DNA from 2 places in the Clavibacter quasicaliforniensis genome. Region 2 is predicted to be linked to the other one. Evidence: predicted binding sites of a transcription regulator. Region 2 holds the regulator's gene; the other holds the start of a gene.
The links. Region 2 encodes HspR, which represses chaperone genes until heat shock. Its sites were predicted from a motif close to AAGTTGAGTCNNNNNGACTCAACTT; they were not measured.
Positions count from the first base shown of each region.

Region 1 (11,179 bases), 1.1 Mb from region 2:
CGGGCGCCGCCTCCGCGAGCTTCTGCTCGAGGTCGCCGCCGTGGTAGTCGAACGCGGCGTCGAAGCCGAGGTGCGAGGTGAGTCGCTCGACCTTCTCCGCGGATCCGGCGCTGCCGACGACGCGCGAGGCGCCGAGCAGGCGGGCGATCTGGCCGACCATCGAGCCGACCGCGCCGGCCGCGCCGGACACGAAGACGACGTCGCCCTCCTTGATCGACGCGATGCGGGTCAGGCCGACGTACGCGGTGAGGCCCGTGAGGCCCAGCACGCCGAGGTGCGCGGAGGACGCGACGCCCGGGACCTCGGGCACGGGGCGGAAGCCGCCGGCCTGGCCCTGGGCGACGTCGCGCCAGCCGAGCATGTGGCTGACGAGCGTGCCGACCGCGAGGTCGTCGGAGCGGGACTCGACGACGCGGCCGACGGCGGATCCGGTCATGGCCTCGTCGAGCTGGAACGGCGGCACGTAGGACGGCACGTCGTTCATGCGGCCGCGCATGTAGGGGTCGACGGAGATGAACTCGTTCTCGACGCGGACCTCGCCGTCCTGCAGGTCGGGCAGGTCGACCTCGACGCGGCGGACGTCGTCGGGGGTGGGCTCGCCGGTGGGGCGCTTCGCCAGCTGCCACTGGATGCTGCGTGCAGACATGGGTCTCCTTCGTTCTCGGGTGCGGGCGGTCGGACGGCCGGCCCGCGGCGCTCGTGGCGCGGCCCCACCCTTCCACCGCCCGCTGGACGCGGCACCCAGCGAACCGTGGCCTCGTGACGGGACGGCCGGGCGCGTCGCCCGGCCGCCCCGATCCCACGTGCGGCTACGCGGCGGTCGATGCTCCGCGCTCGGCGACGTGCGCGGCGAGCACGTCCCGCACGCTCGTCCAGGTGTGCGCGCCGAACCGCTCGCGGTCGACGTGCAGGAGCTCCGCCTCGCCGCTGTACATGCTCACGAGGTACTGCATCCCCTGCCAGGCCGGGAAGGTCTCCTGCTCGTCGCGCCCGACGCGGCGCATCGCCTTGGCCGCCGTGGAGAGGACCCCCGTGCTGCCCGCCCACTGCAGCGCGAACGGCGTGCCCGTGATCTCCGTCATGGTGCGCGCGAGGTCGCGCGCGGTGACCCGGTCCCCCGCCACCTCGACCACGCGGGGCGCGTCGTCGTCGAGCGCGACGAGCGCCGTCACGCGGGCCGTGTCGTCCTTGGTCGTGAAGTCGAGCACCTGGTCGGCGGACGACCAGTAGAGGACGCGGCGCCGGTCGAACAGCACGATGGGCGCCTGCCCGGTGAGCATGTCGGCGAAGGCGCCGTTGAGCACCGAGGTGGCCCGGATCGGCGCCGCGTCGAGGTCGGACGCGAACTCGCGCCGCAGCTCGAAGTTGCGGTTGCTGCCCGGCGTGACCCGGCGGTAGTCGGAGGAGTAGTCCGAGGGGATGAAGCGCGGCACGCCGGCCGCGACCGCCGCCGTCAGGAGCGCCCGCTGCGCCCCGACGATCACGGCACGGGCGCCGCTCACGGCGGAGACGACGACGCGGGCGCCGGCGACCGCGCGGATCAGGGCGGCCCGGTCGGTGTACGCCGCCTCGACGACCTCGACGCGCGGGTCGTCGCCCCACGCCTCGGCCGCCGAGGTGCTGCCGGGGCGGGTGAGGACGCGGACGCGGACGCCTGCGGCGAGCAGCTCGCGGACGATGCGGCGGCCGAGGTCGCCGGTGGCGCCGGCGACGACGACGGGGCCGGATGCGGATGCGGGGTTCGGGGGGCTCATGCGGGGTCTCCCTCTGGGGTGGTGCGGCGCGCCGGTCGGCGCGAACGATGGGGGGCGGCGACGGGCTGCTCGAGGCGCTCCGTCTCCGCCGGCTCGGCGGCCGGTCCGGCGGCCTCGCCGATCCCGAGTGCGACGCGGGCGAGGAGGCGCCGGAGCGCGACGCGCTCGTCGGGCTCGAGGGCGCCCATCAGGCCGTCCTCCACCTCGCCGAGCGCGACGCGCGCCGTGGCGAGCAGGGCGCGCCCGGCGTCGGTCGGCACGACCTGCCGGATCCGCCTGTCGCGCGGGTGCGGCTGGCGCTCGACGTGCCCGCCCGCGGCGAGCGCGTCGATCACGTACGTCATCTGCGTCTTGTCGATGCCGAGCCGCTGCGCGAGGGCCAGCTGCGACGACGGCTCCTCCGTGGTGATCGCGACGAGCACCTGGTACCCGCGGGGTCCGCCGGGCACGTCCGCGACGGCGGCCTGCGCGGTGCGCACGAAGCCCTGGTAGACGGCCTGGATGGACCAGCCGAACTGCGTCTCGATGCCGCCGGAGCCCCAGTCGATGCCGGATGCGTCCACGTCGGCGTGACCCCGGTCGCGGGTCGCGGTGGATGAGCTCATGCGGAGATCATATGCCCAAGAGATCGTCTTTCGTCAAGATCATCTGTCCGACCGTGTGACGGCGACCGCCGGTTCAGCGCCAGCTCGGCGCATCCCCGCCCAGCGCCGTGGGAATCCAGGTCGGGGAGAGCGACGCGGGGCCGACGCGCAGGGGCGACGCCGTCATGCGCGCGCCGCCGCGCGGGCTGGTCACGAGCCGCGGGGGCTCGTCCTCCGCGTCCCCGGCCTCGTCCACGTCGCCCTGCCCCGCGGAGCGCGGCAGGGCCAGCAGCGCGTGCGCCGTGCGCGCGAGCGAGAGCCGCCACGAGGATCCGCGCCCGGTGCCGGCCCGCCGCGCGAGCCCGGCGACAGCGGACGCCGCCGCGAGGTACCCCGTGCTCCAGTCGAGCGCCTGCACGGGTAGCGGCACGGGCCGGTCGCCGCCCGCCGCGACCATGCCCGCGTGCGCGATCCCGGATGCGCTCTGCACGATCGAGTCGAAGCCGCGGCGTCCGGCCCACGGACCCGTCCAGCCGTACGCGTCGACGGCCACGTCCACGAGGCCCGGGCGGATCCGCTCCCTCTCCTCACGCGGGAACCCGAGCGCGTCGAGGGCACCGGGACGATAGCCGTGCACGAGCACGTCGGCGCCCGCCATGAGCTCCGTGAGGCGCGCGTGACCCTCCGGCGTGCGGGCGTCGAGGCGCGCGGTCCGCTTGCCCGCCATGACGAGCGGCAGCACGGCGGGCTCGTCCCAGTCATGCGGATCCACGCGCAGCACGTCCGCGCCGAGCGCCGCGAGCGCCTGCGTGCAGGCCGGGCCCGCGATGACGCGCGTGAGGTCGAGCACGCGGATCCCCGCGAGCGGCGCCTCCGCGCTCGGCCGCCAGCCGGAGGACCCGGCGACCGCGCCGCCGTCCTGGCGCGCGATGAGCGGCTCGGCGGCGACGGCCCGGCCGGCCCCCGTCGCGGCCCACTCCCCCGCGCTCCGCAGGGCAGCGGCCACCCCGCCCGCCGCGACGACCGCGTCCTCGAGGGCGAGGGCATCCCACCCGGCGATCGCCCGGGTCAGCGCCGCGACGTCGGCGTCGGGCGCGCAGCCCGTCACCGACAGCAGCGCGGCACGGTGGCGGGGCGCGTTGGCGTGCGTGCGGATCCACGAGCCGTCGCGGGTCGGGAACGAGCCGGAGAGCGGATCCCACGGCGAGGGCAGCGCCCACCCCACGGGCTCCACGTGCTGCCCGCACCACGCCTCGGCGCGTCCGCGGTGGACGACGGCCTCGCGGGGACCGGCCAGGTCGGCGGCCTCGGCGAGAGCCGCCACGGCGCCGCCGAGCAGCCCGATCGCGGACACGACGAGATCCGTGACGGGCAGCGCGGAGCGGAGGGCGCCGCGGCCCACGACGCGCGTCGGAGCGGTCGCGCCCAGCAGGGTGGCCGCGGCTGCGAGCCCGGAGGCGTCGTCGGATCCCGGGGTCGTCATGCCCGCACGCTACGCCGGCGGGCGGGCCCGGATCAGCCCCCGAACGGCCGCAGCGACACCGACTCGAGCGTGCCGTCGCGGGTCTGGTCGACGACGAGGCGCACGGCGCGCGCGACGGACGCGGGCTCGAGGTAGCGCGTCTCGTCGTACTCGCCGCCCTCCTTGGCGCGGAGCTCGCGCTGCATGTCCGTGGCGACGCGGCCCGGGTGCACGCTCGAGACGCGCACGCCGTGCGGGCGCTCCTCCTCGCGGAGGGCATCGCCGAGCGCGCGGAGGGCGAACTTGGATCCCGCGTAGACGCCGTCCGTGGGGTTGGCCGTGAAGCCGGATCCGGAGTTCACGAGCACGACCTGCCCCTTCGCCGCCCGGAGCGCGGGCAGGAGGACCCGCGTCACCTCGGCGACCGCGAAGACGTTGACCTCGAAGACACGGCGCCACTCGTCGACGGGCGTCTCCGCCACGGCGTCGCCGCCGATCACGCCGGCGGAGTGCACGAGCACGTCGAGGCGGTCGAGGCCGGGCACGAGGTCGGCGAGGCCGCCCGCGGCGAGGTCGGCGGCCCAGCCCACGGCGTCCGGGAGCGAGGCGGCGAGCGCGTCGACGGCGTCGCGGTCGCGGCCGTGCACGATCACGCGGTGGGTGCGGGCGAGGTCCTCGGCGACGGCGCGGCCGATGCCGCGGGTGGCTCCCGTGACGAGGGCGACGGGGCGGGCGTGGTCGGTCATGGATCCTCCTGGGTCGCGGTCCTCCAGGCTACCGACGGCATCCGGCCACCCGCCCGGCGCCCCCCGGGGCATGACGTAGCGTGAAGGGACGGCGGCCGTGAGGCGCGTCGGCCCGCCGCCCGAGAGGATCCGCCCGTGCACGCCCGCTTCCCCGCCAGCCTCGAGGTGCTGCGCCAGGAGGCCCGCGACGAGCTGGACGCCGTGATCGAGCACCGCTGCCGCATCGGCGACGACCCGTGGGAGGTGATCCCGCAGCTGCCGACCGTGGACGAGCACGTGGTCGCGACCCTCCGACAGGACGCGCTGGAGGCCGAGGGGATGGCGGAGGAGCTCGCGCGCGTGCGCCATCCGGAGACCGAGCCCGCGGTCGTCGCGCGCTTCGAGTACCGGCTGCTGCGCGGGATCGCGCTGGAGCACCCCGACCTCTCGCGCGCGGTCTGGACGCTCATCGGGCGCATGGAGCGCGACCTCCGCCGCCGCTCCTGAAGAGGTGGTGAGAGCCGCATTCGCCGTCGGCGAACGGCTTGGCACTCCCCCAGGCCGAGTGCTAATCTCGACGTGGTTGAGCCGAGCGGGCTCAACCCCGCAGATCATCACCGCAGATCATCAGAGGAGTCGAGCATGAACATGACCTTCGATCCGTTCCGCGAGCTGGACCGCGCCATGGGCGCGCTGGCCGAGACCCGCCAGGCGAACCGTCCGATGCCCATCGACCTGCACCGCGAGGGCGACACCTACGTGCTGGCCGCCGACCTGCCCGGCATCGATCCGGGCTCCGTCGACATCGACGTGGACGGCCAGCTGCTCACCATCCGCGCCGAGCGCACCCTCGCCGGCGATCAGAACGTCCGGTGGCTCACGCGCGAGCGCGTGGCCGGCACGTTCCTCCGCCAGCTGACCCTCGGCCAGGGCATCGACACCGAGCGCATCTCGGCGCACTACGCCAACGGCGTGCTGAGCGTCACCATCCCGGTGAGCGAGCGGGCGGAGCCGCGCAAGATCGCGGTCACGTCCGACGAGCCGCAGGGCCAGGAGGGCCGCACGCTCACGGTGGAGCAGGGCGCGCCCGCCGCGAGCTGATCCGACCGGGCGCATGAGGCGCCGCACACGACGAGGAGCCGTCGTCCGCACGAAGCGGGCGGCGGCTCCCCGCATGTCCGGCCCGGGACGCGGGTCGGCGCCGTCGACGTCAGCAGATCCGCGGCCGCAGCCCCGCGTGGATCGCGAGCGGGTTCCGCAGCGATCCGTGGATCTGCATGACGGGCGCCTGCAGGTCGACCATGCGCCGGTTGTCGCGCAGCTGCAGCCGGTTGAGGCACGAGCGGTCGAACGACGGCGTGAACAGGTCGAACCGGGAGAAGCGCTCCGCGAGCTCCGGGTGCGCGCGCTCGTGGTCGGCGAGCGCCTCGGCCGCCACGCGCCACAGGCCGTCGGGGCCGAGGTCGTCGCGGTCCTCGAGGAGCGCGGCGGCGAAGCGGAGGAAGCCGTCCATCACGTCGGTGAAGACCGTGAGGGTGCGCTCCTCCTCGGGCACGTCGAGGCGGATCCGCCGCACGCCCTCCGGCAGCGCGCGCTCCGTGTCGAAGAGGGCGACCTCCTCCGCGATGTCCTTCATCAGGACGCGGACGACGACGTGGTCGCGGAGCACGAGGATCACGTTCTCGCCGTGCGGCATGAACGCGACGTCGTGCGCGATCAGCGCGTGCGCGAGCGGCACGAGGTAGGCGTCGAGCCACCGGCGGAGCCAGGCGGCCGCGCCGATGCCGGACGCGTCGATGAGCTCGCCGAGCACCGTGCCTCCATGGGCGTCGACGTGCAGCAGGCTCGTCATGCTCATCAGCCGCTCGCCCTCCGCGAGGCCGGGCACGGGCGACTCGCGCCAGAGCGCCGACAGCATCTTCCCGTGGGAGTGGCCGGGCGGCAGCGCGGACTCGACGCGCTCGTCGCGCACGCCCACCGCGGCGACCTCGCGGAGGATCCCGAAGCCGAGCCGCGCGAACTCCGCGTCTCCCGTGACGAGCGCGTGCACCCAGTCGTTGATCGCCGGCGTGACGGCCATGTACGCGGGCGAGAGGCCGCGCGTGAAGCCCATGTTGAGGATCGACAGCGACGTCTTCACGTAGCACCGCTCCGGGGTCGTGCGGTTCGCCCACGTGCGGATCGACTGCTGCGCGCCGTACTCGTCGTCGCCCGTGCCGAGGAGCACGATGTCGCGCCGGGCGACGAGGCCCGCGAAGGTCACCGTGACGACGTTCTCCCACTGCCACGGGTGCACCGGCACCAGCACGCGCTCGGCGGGGTCGATGCCGAGCGCGTCCATGCGCGCGCGGAATCGGGCGCGGGCGGATCCGCCGAGCTCCGCGTCGAGGAACGTCTCCCGGTCGAGCCCGTCGATCGCCGTGAAGCGGGCGAGGCGCTCGTGCACGGCGAGCCAGAGGATCCGCACGTCGGCGCCGGCCTCGGGCGCGTACCGGTCGTGGTCGTCGAGGTCGAAGCCGATGCGGCCGTTGGTGGCGACGAAGCAGGGGTGCCCCTCGTCCATCGTCGACTCGACCTCCGCGTAGGACGCCGTGAGGAGGCCGCGCGCGTCGGGCACGTCGCGGAGGCGCGAGAAGGCGGCGGCCGACAGCGTGCTCTGGATCTCGTCGAGGTAGACGGGCAGCACCTCGTCCGTGATGCCGAGGCGGTCGCGGAGGTCGAGCACGAGGTCGGTCGCGTCGAGGTCGGCGGGCCGGCCGTCGACCGTGCGGCGGATGCTCGCCTCGTCGACGTCCCAGTGGTCGAGCTCGAGGATCCGGGCGCGGTACGCGTACGCGCTCCGGCCGTCGGCGTTCGCGACGCGGTAGTCCGCCCAGTCGCGCGGGTCGTGCAGGCGGCGGGGCGCGCCGGCGGGGAGCTCGGGATCCACGCGCTCGGGCGCGATGAGCAGCTCGTGCGCGAACTCGGCGAGCGCCTTGCGCACGAGGTGGCGCGTGGCGGCGGCCCACACGTCGGGGCGGAGGTGCGCGGCGGGGTGGACGCGGGGATCCGGCTCGGCGGTCCTCGACGCGGCGGCCGGCCGGGCCTCGGGGTGGGTGTCGAGGGGGTGGTCGTGGGTGAGGGTCATGGCGGGTCCGTCCGTGGGGGTGGCGTGCAGGAGTGCCTCGTCGCGCGTGGCGACGCTGAGGAGCGCGTGCTTCGCGCCGAGGTCGACGACGCGGAGCGGGCGGAAGCCGACGAGCTCGTTCAGGCGCTGGATCGCGGTGTTGCGGACGTCCGGCTCGACGACGAGGCGCTCCACGGCCGGGTCCCGGAGCAGGTGCGCGACGACGTGCCGCATCACGGCGGTCGTGAATCCCGGCAGCGGGTCGCCCGCCGGCGGCGCGATGAGCAGGTGCATGCCGCGGTCGCCGGGGAGCGGATCGAGGTGGGCGCCGATGGGGTCGTCGGCCGGGTCGTACGCCTCCACGAGGAACGCGGGGGCGCCGTCGTGCAGGCCGATCCAGGCCTCGCGCCGGGAATCCGCCGCGATCGCCGCGTACTCGGCCCGCACGTCGTCGAGGGTCGCGTGCTCCATCTGCCAGAAGCGGGCGCGCGGGGCCGTGACCCAGGCGTGCACGAGGGCGGCGTCGGCGTCCGGGTCGAGCGGGCGCAGGTCGAGGGCGTAGGCAGGCGCCTCGAGGGTGGGCGCGCTCACGCGAGCACCCCCGATCCCGCCACGGGCGCGTCGTCCGGCAGACCGAACTCCTGGAACGCGATCCGCTCCTCCACCGCGTAGTCCTCGCGCCCGGTGATGGCGCGCAGGATCCGCGAGTTGCGGTGCGCGGTCATGCCGAGGTCGGGCGCGACGAAGCCGTGCGTGTGCACCTCCGCGTTCTGCACGAAGAGCGTGCCTGCGTCGTCGACCGTGTGCTCGCGCGCCACGTCGAGGCGGCCGCGCGCATCGCGGTGCACGCGGTCGCCGAGCCCGTCGAGGATCCGCGGGGCCTGTGCGTCGTATCCGCTCGCCATGATGACCGCGCCCGTGGGCCAGTCGCGCTCGGCGCCCGTCTCCGCGTGCCGCAGCCCGAGGACCGCGCCGCCGTCGGGCGTCGCGCGCGCCGACACGACCTCCGCGTTGGTGAGCACCCGGGTCGGCACGCCGGATCCCGCATCGCCGCTGGGCGCGAGCCGCCCCTCCGCCCGCAGCGCGTCGAACGCGAGCCGCTTCCGGTAGAGCGTGTGGAAGATCTCGTCGATGAGCTCCGAGTCGATGCCCTTGTAGAGGTTCCGCTGCTCGCGCAGCAGCACCTCGCGCGCATCCGCGGGCAGGCCGAAGAAGTGGTCGCTGTACTCGGGGCTCGTCATCTCGAGCGTCAGGCGCGTGTACTCGAGCGGGAAGAACCGCGGCGAGCGCGTGATCCAGTCGAGCCGGTACCCGCGGGAGTCCACGTCCTCGAGGAGGTCGCGGTAGATCTCGGCGGCGCTCTGGCCGCTGCCGATCACCGTGATCGCGTCCCGCTCCTGCAGCGCGTCCTTGGCGCCGAGGTAGCCCGAGCTGTGGATCACACCCGGCAGGTCGCGCACGGCCTCGGGCAGCCACGGCGGGGTCCCGACGCCGACCACGAGGTTCCGCCCGCGGTGCACGTGCGTGATGCCCGCCGCGTCGACCGACTCGACGACGTACGCGCCCTCGGCCTCCTCGAAGCGGATCGCGCGCACGTCGCGGTCGAGCTCGATCCCCCGCGCGCGCTCGGCCGCCCACCGGCAGTAGGCGACGTACTCGCTGCGGAGCACGAAGAAGTCCTCGCGGATGTAGAAGGAGTAGAGCCGCCCGGTGTCCTTGAGGTACGCGAGGAACGAGAAGCGCGAGGTGGGATCCGCGAGCGTCACGAGGTCGGCGAGGAACGGCGTCTGCAGGTGCGCGGTCGGCAGCATCATGCCGGGGTGCCAGTCGAAGCGGGGCTTCCGCTCGAGCACGACGAGGTCGAGGTCGAGGGGATCCGCGAGGCAGGCGAGGCCGAGGTTCGCGGGGCCGAGGCCGACGGCGACGACGTCGTGGATGCGGTCGGGGGCGGCGCTCATCGCCCGGCCTCCGCGACCGTCGCGCACGCCACGTCTCCGAGCCCGGCGTCCAGCGCGTCCCCTGCCGTCACGACCATCCCCAGGATCTCCGCGATGTGCGCGTCCGTCGTCGCCGGGTTCAGCAGCGTGAGCTTGAGGTGCGCGCGGCCGCCCACGCGGGTGGCGGCGACCATCGCGCGGCCCGAGTCCTGGATCGCCTGCCGGATGCCGCGGTTCACGGCGTCCGAGCGCGTCCCCGCGTCGGGCCCCGCGGATCCGCCCCGCTCCCCCGCCGGCACGTACCGGAACACGAGCGCGCTGATCTCGGGCCGCACCACCACCTCGAGCGCCGGGTCCCGCCTCAGCGCGGACCAGGTGCGGTCGGCGAGCGCGATCACGTCGTCGAGCATCCGTCCCACCCCGTCGGCGCCCACGGTGCGCAGCGTGAGCCACAGCTTGAGGGCGTCGAAGCGCCGGGTGGTCTGCAGCGACTTGTCGACCTGGTTGGGGATCTCCTCGTGCGCGCGGTCCGCCGGGTTCAGGTAGTCGGCGTGCAGCGTCGCGTGCTGCAGCGTGCGGCCGTCGCGCACGATCAGCGCGCTGGAGCTCACGGGCTGGAAGAAGGTCTTGTGGTAGTCGACCGTCACGGAGTCGGCGCGCTCGATGCCGTCGAGCAGGTGCCGGTGCCGTAGCGACGTCAGGAGCCCGCCGCCGTACGCGGCGTCGACGTGCAGCCAGATCCCCTCGCGCCGGCAGACGTTGCCGATGGCGGGCAGCGGGTCGACGCTGCCGAAGTCGGTGGTGCCGGCGGTCGCGACGACGGCGACCGGCAGGAGCCCGGCGGCGTAGCAGCGCGCGAGCTCGCGCTCGAGGGCGTCGACGCGCATCCGCTTGGCGTCGTCGCTCGGCACGCGCACCACGGCGTCAGGCGCGAGGCCGAGGATCCGGGCGCTCTTCTCGACGCTGAAGTGGCCGACGTCGCTGACGAGGATCCGCATCCGCTGCCGGTCGGCCATCGACAGCCCGTGCACGGCCGCCGCCTCGTCGCGGGCGAGCAGCAGCGCCTGCAGGTTCGACTGGCTGCCGCCGCTCGTGAAGACGCCGTCCGCCTCGTCGCCGAGGCCGGCGCGGCCCGCGGTCCAGTCGATGAGCGCGCGCTCGATGAGGGTCGCGCCCGCGCTCTGGTCCCACGTGTCCATGGACGTGTTGACGCTCGAGAGGATGAGCTCCCCCGCTATGGCCGGGATGAGGATCGGGCAGTTGAGGTGCGCGACGTACGACGGGTCGTGGAACCAGACCGCGTCCCGGAGGTACAGGTCGTCGAGCTCGTCGAGGGCGTCGTCCAGGGCGCCGAGCGGGCGGTCGAGGTCGAGCCCGGCGAACGAGCCGCGGAGTCGGTCGGGCGTGATCCCGGTGAACGGGCCGTCGGCGCGTCGGGCGGCGCCGCGGACGTGGTCGGCGGCGGCGCGGAGGGCGGCGTCCCAGCCGGGGAGCGTCCGGTCGGAGAACAGCTCGTCGGCGGGATCCGCGGCGGCCGTGACGACGGCCGACCGGGGGTCGTCGAGCGTCGGATCGGAGGGACGGGAGGCGTGCGGGGAGAGGGTCATGGGT
Region 1 is NZ_CP139624.1:2,286,430-2,297,608, forward strand. Features, by position in the region: gene NL142_RS10910 (NADP-dependent oxidoreductase) at 1-646, opposite strand, end outside; gene NL142_RS10915 (NmrA family NAD(P)-binding protein) at 810-1,754, opposite strand; gene NL142_RS10920 (MarR family winged helix-turn-helix transcriptional regulator) at 1,751-2,359, opposite strand; gene NL142_RS10925 (CoA transferase) at 2,433-3,821, opposite strand; gene NL142_RS10930 (SDR family oxidoreductase) at 3,854-4,546, opposite strand; gene NL142_RS10935 (hypothetical protein) at 4,682-5,032, shown strand; gene NL142_RS10940 (Hsp20/alpha crystallin family protein) at 5,168-5,626, shown strand; gene NL142_RS10945 (GNAT family N-acetyltransferase) at 5,736-8,222, opposite strand; gene NL142_RS10950 (lysine N(6)-hydroxylase/L-ornithine N(5)-oxygenase family protein) at 8,219-9,589, opposite strand; gene NL142_RS10955 (pyridoxal phosphate-dependent decarboxylase family protein) at 9,586-11,175, opposite strand.
Region 1: the regulator HspR is predicted to act here: its motif matches at 5,106-5,130, upstream of NL142_RS10940 (Hsp20/alpha crystallin family protein).

Region 2 (11,179 bases):
GCTCGCGGTCGGCGCGGCCACGTTGGCGAAGGTCTGGCCGGAGACGGTGGCGGTGTTCACGATCGGCGTCGCGGCGTCCACGTCGGCCTGGGTCACGGTGTACGCCGCGGAGGTGAAGGTCTGCGAGATCCCGGGCGCGAGGGTCACGGAGGCGGGGCTGATCCCGGTGACGCGCGGATCCGCGACCGCCACCTGCCGCAGCGACACGTTCCCGGCGTTGCGCGCGACGAACGAGTAGGCGATCCGCTCGCCGACGTCCGCCTTGCCGTTGCCGTTGGAGTCGGTGAGCGCGCCGGTCTTCGTGAGCGCGAGCGCGGGGGCGGGCGCCACGATCGGCACCGTGACGGAGCTCGTGTTGCTCGTCACGCCCGCGAGCAGCGTGTTGACGCCGGTCGCGGTCGCGGTGTTCGTGAGCGTGGCGTTCACGGCCTCCGCGGGCGTCACGACGTGGATCCCCGTGCAGGTGATGGTTCTGCCGCCGAGGAACAGGCCCAGCCCGAGCAGGCCGCCCGGGCAGGAGACCGACGAGACCAGGGGATCGTTCACGGCCAGGTTCGAGAGCGTGAGCCCGCCGGTGTTGCTCATCACGAACTGGTACGGGATCTGCTGCCCCTCGGCGTAGGCCGCCGGCTGCGCGGTCGACCGGTCGATCTGCTTCACGAGGGTGAGGGTCGTGAGGTTGTCGAGGCTCGAGACGCTCACCTCGCGGATCAGGTGCGTGTCCGTGAAGGTGCCCGTGGATGCGAGGTAGCCGAGCTTGTAGGAGGAGGGGGCGGGGGTCGTCATCGTGTACTGCAGGACCTGCGTGAGGGAGGCGGTGGATGCGCCGGCCGCCGCGCCCATGTAGACGGTGACGACGGGGAGCCGCGCCGACGAGACCGTGATGCGGATCGTGCGGCCGAGGCTGGTGGTCGGCGTGCTCAGGTCGGTGGTCGCGCGCAGGCTCGTCGCGGGCGATGCGCCCGTCAGGTAGCAGTAGCCCGCGAGGCCCGTGCCGGGTCCGCGCAGCGCGATCGCGTTCGGGCGCTGTCCGACGCCGGCGCTCGGGGTGGTGCAGCCCGTGCCCCGGCCCTCGGTGGGGCTCGAGAAGTTGCCGAACGCGTCGAGTCCGATGCCGAGGTAGCCGCCCGCCACGCCCGCCGCGGTCGTGGTCTGGGCGTAGCCGAGGCCTCCGCCGGACGGGCCCGCGGCGGTCAGGGGCACGGATCCGTCGGTGAGGAAGAACCCGATGCCGTCGGCGCCGCCGGACGAGGTGCCGTACTGGTACTGGTCGAACTTGACGTCGAGGCCGCCGGTGGCGGGGATCGCGTTGTCGTAGACGACGCCGCCGACCGCGCTGGCGCGGTTGTCGGTGAGCTGGAGGGCACCCGGGTTCGCGCTCGCGGGCAGCGACTGGTTCCTGCTCGAGCACACGCCGATGGTCGACCCGCTCGTCGGGGCGGAGGTGGCGCGGGTCAGGCACGCGCTGCCGAGCGGCTTCCACGCGGCGTCGGCCACGCTCGTCCCGCTGAACGACTCGGCGACCAGCTGCGATGCCGCTGTCGCGGTCTGCGCGGGCAGGGTCACGAGGAGCGCGGCGGCGACGGCGGCGGCGGCGAGCGCGGCCAGGCGGCGGATCCCGGGGCGGGAGCGCGCGCCGGAGGCGTCCGGATCCGGTCCGGCGGCATGGCGCGCACGCGTACCCACCACTTCGACCACCCCCTGCAGACCACGTCCTCGTCAAGGGCGTCCCGAGGCCCCCCGGCCTCGCGTCGGCAACGCTAAATCAGCAGGTCGACCCCGGAAAAGGGACCCAGTAGCGATCTAGGTGAACCAGTAGCCCCCGTCTCGGCCCTCCGGCCCCCCGGCCGGGGCACATCGCCTCCGCGAGGGTGGTCCGCGACCCGTGGATCCTGTGAGTTGAGCCGACATCGCTCAACTCCTGCTGCCGCGACTTGACGCTCGGCGAGGTCTGGGTAGAGTTGAGTCATCGCGGCTCAAGTAGCACGCCGCTGACGAAGCGGCACCGCGAGACAGACTCCGCGGGACACCCGCATCACCACACGAAGCGACCCCCGTGATCCGGGCGCCGCGGCAACAGAAGGAGAACACCCCATGGCTCGTGCAGTAGGAATCGACCTGGGTACCACCAACTCGGTGGTCTCGGTCCTGGAGGGCGGGGAGCCCACCGTCATCGCCAACGCCGAGGGCGCGCGGACCACGCCGTCCGTCGTCGCGTTCACCAAGGACGGCGAGGTGCTGGTCGGCGAGACCGCCAAGCGCCAGAACGTCACCAACGTCGACCGCACCATCTCGTCCGTCAAGCGCCACATGGGCACCGACTGGACCGTCGGCATCGACGACAAGAAGTACACGTCGCAGGAGCTGTCCGCCCGCATCCTCGGCAAGCTCAAGCGCGACGCCGAGCAGTACCTGGGCGACTCGGTGACCGACGCGGTCATCACCGTCCCCGCGTACTTCAACGACGCCGAGCGCCAGGCCACGAAGGAGGCCGGCGAGATCGCGGGCCTCAACGTGCTCCGCATCATCAACGAGCCCACCGCGGCCGCCCTCGCCTACGGCCTCGACCGGGGCAAGGAGGACGAGCTCATCCTCGTCTTCGACCTCGGCGGCGGCACGTTCGACGTCTCCCTCCTCGAGGTGGGCAAGGACGACGACTTCAGCACCATCCAGGTCCGCTCCACCGCGGGCGACAACCGCCTCGGCGGCGACGACTGGGACCAGCGCATCGTCGACCACCTCGTCAAGCGCTTCAAGGAGTCGACGGGCGTCGACGTCTCGAACGACAAGATCGCCAAGCAGCGCCTCAAGGAGGCCGCGGAGCAGGCGAAGAAGGAGCTCAGCTCCTCCACCAGCACCTCGATCCAGCTCCCGTACCTCTCCCTCACGGAGAACGGCCCGGCCAACCTCGACGAGACGCTCACCCGCGCCAAGTTCGAGGAGCTCACGAACGACCTGCTCGAGCGCACCCGCAAGCCCTTCGAGGACGTCATCCGCGAGGCCGGCGTCTCGGTCGGCGACGTGGCCCACGTGGTCCTCGTCGGCGGATCCACCCGCATGCCCGCCGTGGTCGACCTCGTGAAGAAGCTCACCGGCGGCAAGGAGCCCAACAAGGGCGTCAACCCGGACGAGGTCGTCGCCGTCGGCGCCGCGCTCCAGGCCGGCGTGCTGAAGGGCGAGCGCAAGGACGTCCTGCTCATCGACGTCACCCCCCTGAGCCTCGGCATCGAGACCAAGGGCGGCATCATGACCAAGCTCATCGAGCGCAACACGGCCATCCCGACCAAGCGGAGCGAGACCTTCACCACGGCCGACGACAACCAGCCGTCCGTCGCGATCCAGGTCTTCCAGGGCGAGCGCGAGTTCACCCGCGACAACAAGAACCTGGGCACCTTCGAGCTCACCGGCATCGCGCCGGCGCCCCGCGGGATCCCGCAGGTCGAGGTCACCTTCGACATCGACGCCAACGGCATCGTGCACGTGTCCGCCAAGGACAAGGGCACCGGCAAGGAGCAGTCGATGACCATCACGGGCGGATCCTCGCTCGGCAAGGAGGACATCGAGCGCATGGTGCGCGAGGCCGAGGAGCACGCGGCGGAGGACAAGACGCGCCGCGAGCAGGCCGAGGTCCGCAACAACGCGGAGCAGCTCGCCTACTCGATCGACAAGCTCATCAAGGAGAACGACGACAAGCTGCCCGAGGACGTCAAGTCCGAGGTCCAGGGCGACGTCGACGGCCTGAAGAGCGCCCTCGCCGGCGACGACGAGACGGCCGTGAAGACCGCCTTCGACAAGCTGTCCGCGAGCCAGACCAAGCTCGGCGAGGCCATCTACGCGCAGGGCCAGCAGGAGCAGGCCGCGGGCGAGACCCCCGAGGGCGCGTCCGAGGCGAAGAAGGACGACGAGGACATCGTCGACGCCGAGGTCGTGGACGAGGACGACGAGGACAAGAAGACCGACCGATGACCGAGGACACCGCGAACGGCGAGGGCCGCGGACCCGAGGACGAGGGAGCCGAGCAGTCGGCCCCCGCGTCCCCGGCCGGGCCTGACGCCACGGCGGATGCGGCGGCCGACCAGGCCTCCGTCCCCGGCGCCGACGGCGCGTTCGTCGAGGCCGAGGGCCCCGACGTCGAGACGACCGACGCCATGGACGAGGAACTCCAGGACCTCATCGAGCAGACCCGGAACGAGCCCGTCGAGGGCGACTCCGAGCACCTCGCGGACCTGAAGCGCGTCACCGCCGAGTACGCCAACTACCGCAAGCGCACCGAGGCCAACCGCGAGATCGAGCGCCAGCGCGCGGTCGGCGACGTGGTCAAGGGCATCCTCCCGGTGCTCGACGACCTCGACCGCGCCGAGAAGCACGGGGACCTCGCGGAGGGCGGACCGCTCACCGCGATCGTCGCCAAGCTGCGGACGAACGTGGAGCGCATCGGGCTGGTCAAGGTCGGCGCCGTGGGCGACGCCTTCGACCCGCAGGTGCACGAGGCGATCTTCCAGAAGCCGAACCCCGAGGTCCAGGTGGACACCGTGGCGGACGTCGTCGAGAGTGGCTACTACATCGGCGAGACGCTGCTGCGGGCCGCGAAGGTCGTCGTCGACAAGCCGGAGTAGCGCCATCAACCGCAGCATCGATCCGGCTGCACCCACCCCGGTCCGGGCGTCCGCACGCGCGGGCGCCCGGACCGGGCCGTGCGGCCCCCACCACGAGACGACAGAGAAGGGAGGCGTCTGATGGCCAGCCAGGACTGGTTCGACAAGGACTTCTACAAGGTCCTCGGAGTGTCCAAGGACGTCTCGGAGGCCGACCTGAAGAAGGCCTATCGCAAGCTCGCGCGGCAGTACCACCCGGACAGCAACCCGGATCCGTCGGCCGAGTCGCGCTTCAAGGAGATCAGCGAGGCGCACGCCGTGCTCGCCGACAAGGAGCAGCGCAAGGAGTACGACCAGATCCGCGCCATGGGGTCGGGCGCGCGCTTCAGCGCCCCCGGGGCCGGCGGCGGACAGGCGGGCGGGTTCGAGGACGTGTTCGGCGGCATGTTCGGCCAGCAGGCCGGCGGCCGCGGGCGGCGCACGGCCGGGTTCGGTTCCGGCCAGCCGCAGTACAGCCAGGGCGGGTTCGAGGACATCCTCGGCGGCATGTTCGGCAACGGCGGCTTCGGCCAGTCGTCCGGCGGCTACCGGGGCTACGGCGCGCCCACCAAGGGCCGCGACGTCACGGCGACCACCACGATCGACTTCCTCACCGCGGTGCAGGGCGACGTCGTGCGCCTGCAGGACTCCGACGGCCGGCCCCTCACGGTGCGCGTGCCGGCCGGGGTCTCCGACGGGCAGAAGATCCGGCTCGCCGGCAAGGGCGAGCCGTCGGGCGACGGCGGCGCGTCGGGCGACATCATCCTCACGGTGCACGTCCGACCGCATCCCGTGTTCGAGCGAGACGGGCTCAACCTCCGGGTGAACGTGCCCGTCACGTTCCCCGAGGCCGCGCTCGGCGCGACCATCGAGGTGCCCACGCTCGGCGGCGACCCGGTGCGGCTGAAGGTCGCGCCCGGCACGTCCAGCGGCAAGGTGCTGCGCGTCAAGGGACGCGGCGTCACGACCCCGAAGGGCACGGGCGACCTGCTCGCGCGCATCGAGGTCGCGGTGCCGGCGCGCCTCACCGACGCCCAGCGCGTGGCGCTCGACGCGTTCGCCAGCTCCGGACCCGGCGAGGACCCGCGCCGGGAGCTCATCGAGCGGGCCAGGAGCTGACGTGGATCCCCGCGACACGATGGACGAGGACGCCCCCGTCTTCGTGATCTCCGTGGCGGCCGAGCTGTCGGGCATGCACCCGCAGACGCTCCGGCAGTACGACCGCCTCGGCCTCGTGTCGCCCACCCGCACGGCCGGGCGAAGCCGCCGCTACTCGATGCGCGACATCGTGCAGCTGCGGGAGGTCGCCCGGCTCGGCGCGGAGGGCGTGAGCCTGGAGGGCATCGCGCGGATCCTCGAGCTCGAGAACCAGGTGACCGAGCTCCGCGGGCGCGTGCGCCAGCTGGAGTCGGCGCTCGCCGACGAGCTGCTGTCGCGGCCCGGCCGCCGCGTGTTCGCGGCCCGCGGCGACGGCGACGTGGTGTCGCTGCGCGCGGGTGTGCGTCCGTCCCGGCCCACCGAGGTCGTGCTGTACCGGGCGGCGCTCACCATGCCCGGCGACGACCGCGACGGCTCCGGGCGCGACGCGCGGTGAGCGACGCTCCCGACGCCGCTGCTGCCGACGCCGCTGCCGCATCCGCCGCCGACGACCTGCTCGACCTCGGCGCGCTCCGCCGCCGGCCCGACGTCGAGGCCGAGAACCTCTTCGCCGTGGACGCCGCCGACCGGCTGCTCCTCGACGAGCTGGTCGCTCTGCTCGCCGCCGCGGCCGACGCGGGCCGCCCGGTGCGGCCCGAGGAGCTCGTCGTGATCGGCGACCAGTACGGCGCCCTCGCACTGGGCGCCGCTGCCGCGCTGCGTCGAGCGGGGACGCCGGATCCCGTGCGCATCCGCGTGCACCAGGACGCCCTCGCCTCCGAGACCGCGCTCCGCCTCAACGCGGAGCTGATCGGCGAGACCGCGGAGATCGCCCACCACGGGCTGGACGACGCGCTCGTGGCGGGCGCCCGCGTCGTGATCGCGCGCCTGCCCCGCAGCCTCGACGCCCTCGACGAGTGGGCCGGCGTGGTCGCGCGTGCCGCCGCCGACGACGTGACCGTGCTCGCCGGCGGCCGCGTCAAGCACATGACCCCCGCGATGACCGACGTGCTCCGCCGCCGCTTCGGCGAGGTGCACGCCACCCTCGCGCGACAGAAGTCGCGGATCCTCGTCGCGCGCGAGCCCGTGCGCGCGACCGCCGGCGGTGCCGCCGCCGCCTACCCCCGCCGCGAGTCGCACCCCGACCTCGGCCTCGAGGTGCGCGCGCACGGCGCCGCCTTCGCGGGCGCCCGCATCGACATCGGCACGCGCTTCCTCCTCTCCTTCCTCGCCGATCTGCCCGCCGACGCCCGCGTCGCCGTCGACCTCGGCTGCGGCACGGGCGCCATCGCGTCGGCCGTCGCGCTCGCCCGGCCGGACCTGCGCGTGATCGCGACCGACCAGTCGTGGGCCGCCGTCGACTCGGCGCGCGCGACCGTCGCCGCGAACGGGCTCGCCGACCGGGTGACCGTGGTGCGCGACGACGCCGGATCCACCGTCCCCGACGGATCCGCCGACCTCGTGCTCCTGAACCCGCCCTTCCACACGGGCGCCACCGTGCACGCGGGCCTCGCGCCGCGCCTCTTCGCCGCCGCCGCGCGCATGCTCCGCCCGGGTGGCGAGCTCTGGACGGTCTACAACAGCCCGCTCGGCTACCGGCCGCAGCTGACGCGCATCGTCGGCCCCACGCGCGAGGCGGGTCGGAACGCGAAGTTCACGGTCGCCGTCTCGACGAAGCCCGAGTCGCGGGCCTAGCCTCGGATCCACCGCGGCCGCCCGAGCCGCGCCCGCTCGCCGAGGAGCCCGCATGCCCACCTTCCGCACCCGCGTCATGCAGGCCCGCGTCAACGCGACCGGGCTGCCCGTGCCGCCGGAGGCGCTCGACGAGCTGGGTGCCGGGAAGCGGCCCGCGGTCGTCGTCACCGTCGCGGGATACACGTACCGCACGAGCGTCGGCGCGATGGGCGGCCAGCACCTCATCCCGCTGAGCGCCGCGCACCGCGCCGCGTCGGGCGTGGCCGCCGACGACGAGGTAGAGGTGACCATCGAGCTCGACGAGCAGCCGCGCGAGGCCGCGATCCCGGATGAGATCGCCGCCGCCTTCGCCGCGGAGCCCGCCCTGGCCGACGCGTTCCGCGCGCTGTCATCGAGCCGGCAGCGCGCCCTCGTGGATCCGATCGCCGAGGCGAAGACGGACGAGACCCGCGCGCGTCGCGTCGAGAAGGCGCTCGCCGCGCTGCGCGGCTGACCCCGACCGCATGCGCGGGTCGCGCGCCTCAGGACGCGGGCGGATCCAGCACCAGCAGGTCGCCGATCTCGCACTCGAGCGCGCGGCAGACCGCGACGAGGGTCGAGTAGCGGATCGCCCGGGCCCGGTCGTTCTTCAGCACCGACAGGTTGACCTGGCTCACGCCCACGATCGCGCTCAGCCGCGTCAGCGTCATGCCGCGCGCCGCGAGCAGCTCGTCGAGGCGGCAGTGGACGCCGGTGGGGCCCTCGTCGTCTGCGCCCATCAGACGAGGCCGCGGGTGTCGCGCTGCAGGGTCTCGCCGTGCTCGACCACCAGGCCGACGATCATCAGGGCGAATCCGAGCGCGATGGTCGACGCGTCGACCTCCGCGACCACGGGCCAGAAGCCGTCGAGCCCGTCGGCGGGGTCGTTGAGCGCGTCGCCGACCATCCAGGCCACGCCCGTGCGCGCGGCGAGCGACAGCAGCGCCGCGATCATCACGGTGCCGCCCGCGAGCGTGACCACGAGGCTGAGGCGGCGGGCGAGCGGATCCGGCCGGAGCAGCCGGCGGGCGAGGATCGCGACCGTCCCCGCGAGCGCGATGCCGACGGCGGCGTCGAGCGCGATGCGGACGACGTGCAGCGCGACGATGCCGCCGGACAGCTGGCCCACCGCGACCTCGGCGGTGCGGTGGGCGCCCGAGCGCAGGTCGGCGGGACCGGCGTCGGCCTCGGCGGGAAGGGATCCGCGCATCTCGAGCGACGTGTGCACCACGCCGGTCCGCACGGTCTCGACCGCGCTCACCACGGCCGCCGCGGTCACCGCCAGCAGTACGAGCACGGCGATCGCGAGGGCCGCCCACAGGACGCCGCGCGTGACGCGCGCGGCGGACCCGGTGCCGGCGAGGGGTGTGCGTGCCATGGGGCGTCCTATCGATCATCGTTACAACGAATGTCGATATGGTGGCACGCGGTCGGGCCCGCTGTCGAGGCCCGCGGGGATCACGCCGGGTGCGTGCGGAACCACTCCAGCAGCCAGCGGGCGCGGGACGGCGCGTCTGGACGCGCGGCGGCGGACGCCGGGCGGTCGAGGAAGTCGTCGTAGCCGCGGAGCTGGCGGAGGGTCGCGTCGTCGACCGTGCGGAAGCCCATCGACCAGGCGGGGAACTGCCGGGCGGGGATCTCCTCGTCGAGCAGCAGCCGCACGTCGGTGTGGCGCTCGTCGGCCTCGATGGCCGCGAAGACCGACTCGACGGCGTCGTGCGGGCCCTCGAGCACCTGCATGAACCTGCCGTCGCGGTGCAGCAGCAGGCCCGTGAGGCCGGTCTGCTCGTTGTTGCGGATGCACTGGCCGAGGAGCTCGGCCAGGTCGTCGTCGGTCATGTGCCGTGTGGCCGTGCTCGTGTAGACGGTCGTCCGCATGGTGCCCCCTGGTGCTGTTCCCCCCATCCTCGCGCGTCGCGGGCGTGCACCGTGCACCGGATGCGTGCGCGGCGCGGGGCGGACATCGCGGCGGCCGGGGATCCGCCGGGGTCCGGCCGTCCGGACGGATGACAAGAGCCCGGCGCGTCCACGGGTACGGCGCGCGCCGGGCTCCTGCTGCTGCCGCGTCCGTTCGGGTCGGTTCGCGGAGGGATCTGATGAGCTGCCCCGCTCGGCGGGGGGACGCGGCGGGCGCTCCTCGGGTATCCATTCGCACGGCGGCATCGGGGGGAATCCGCTGTACTGAGAGGACTCTACGTCGCCTGTCCTCGCTTTGGGGGACAAGTCGTGCACGAATCGCGGGTGATCCGAGGGTGAGGGGAGGGTGAGAGGGCCCGCCCGCCGCGGATCCGGGGTCAGCGCGAGCCGCCGCCGAGCGTCCAGGTGCGCACGTGCTCCCAGGTGAGGGTGTTCCACCAGCGGCCGGACCAGTCCGGGCTCGCGGTGCGGTACATGACGACCGTGTCGCCGACGAAGCCGGTCGGCACGGGCTCGTCGAGCTCGCGGATGAAGGCGCCGACCTCGTCGTGCAGGTCGGGGCGGACGAGGAGGTCGTGCGACGCGAGCGAGAGGTGCGCCCGGAAGCGCGCGGGGTCGAACGAGTGGTGCTCGGGGGAGTCCATGGGTCGGCGGAACGGGGCCGCGACGCGGTCGATGTCCGCCGCGAGGGCGAGCAGCGCGTCGTTCTTGCTGCCGTCCGGCAGGCCGTCGACGTCGTAGACGAATCCGAAGCCGTGCTCGCGGACGCCCGCGTTGTGCACGGGGAACGCGGGACGGTCGGCGAGGAGCTCGGTGACCGCCTCGATCACCCGCGTCTCGTCGTGCCCGAACGGCTGGCTCCCGATGAGCGTCGCGTGCGGGGGGAAGGCGCCGGCGGACACGAGGCCGTACTGCGCGCGGATCTGGTCGGTGACGACGGTCACGGCCCGGCAGGTGCGCGCGTCGGGGCGGAGGAAGATCCCGTAGCGGTAGGGGTCGCTGTCGTCGCGGGGGAGCAGCGACGGACGCATCTCGACCCGGCTGGCCGACGCGGGCGCGGTGTCGGGGGCGGCGAGCGCGTATGCGGTGGGGTCGTCGTGGTCCATGGGGATCCTCCAGGCGTCGAGCGAGCGCAGGGAACGTTCCCTACGTGGCGACGTCGATGGTTCCACATCGTGGATCGGCGAGGGCGGCCGCGGGGTGAACGGCGGGTGGACGCGCGGTGCGCGGGCGCGGGGGCGGTGCCTGCGCGGCGCCCGCGCGACGTGCGTCAGGCGCGGAGGCGCGCGGCCGTGCGGCCCGGGATCAGCGCGCCGTCGACCGCGGTGTGGCACGTGCCCGTGACGGTGCCGTCGATGCGGTCGACCACGGCGTCGACGGCGAGGGCGCCGATGACGGGGATCGGCTGGCGCCAGGTCGTGAAGTCGAGGAGCGCGCTCGTGAAGGGCGGCAGGCCGTCGTAGCCGGTGATGGAGACGCCGTCGGGGGCGGTGATGCCGCGGCGGCCCAGGCCGTCGAGGATCGCGAGGGCCCACCCGTCGCTCGGCGCCATGATCGCGGTGACGCCGCCCGCGTCGACGATCGCCTGCGCGATGCCGTCCGCCCCCTCGATGTGCCCGCCCCGGTGCTCCTCCCCGCGCACGTGCACGGCGTCGAGGCCGAGCTCGCGGAGGCGGTCGAGCATCGCGAGGGTGCGGGCGGACATCGTGAGGGAGATGGCGGGCGGGAGCGTGAGGACGGCGACGCGGCGGTGGCCGAGCGACGCCACGTGGTCGGCG
Region 2 is NZ_CP139624.1:82,593-93,771, forward strand. Features, by position in the region: gene NL142_RS00400 (DUF7507 domain-containing protein) at 1-1,689, opposite strand, end outside; gene dnaK (molecular chaperone DnaK) at 2,095-3,966, shown strand; gene NL142_RS00410 (nucleotide exchange factor GrpE) at 3,963-4,616, shown strand; gene NL142_RS00415 (DnaJ C-terminal domain-containing protein) at 4,737-5,753, shown strand; gene NL142_RS00420 (heat shock protein transcriptional repressor HspR) at 5,773-6,228, shown strand; gene NL142_RS00425 (class I SAM-dependent methyltransferase) at 6,225-7,466, shown strand; gene NL142_RS00430 (DUF1905 domain-containing protein) at 7,519-7,959, shown strand; gene NL142_RS00435 (helix-turn-helix domain-containing protein) at 7,988-8,224, opposite strand; gene NL142_RS00440 (hypothetical protein) at 8,224-8,862, opposite strand; gene NL142_RS00445 (BLUF domain-containing protein) at 8,943-9,362, opposite strand; gene NL142_RS00450 (2'-5' RNA ligase family protein) at 9,779-10,507, opposite strand; gene NL142_RS00455 (LacI family DNA-binding transcriptional regulator) at 10,672-11,179, opposite strand, start outside.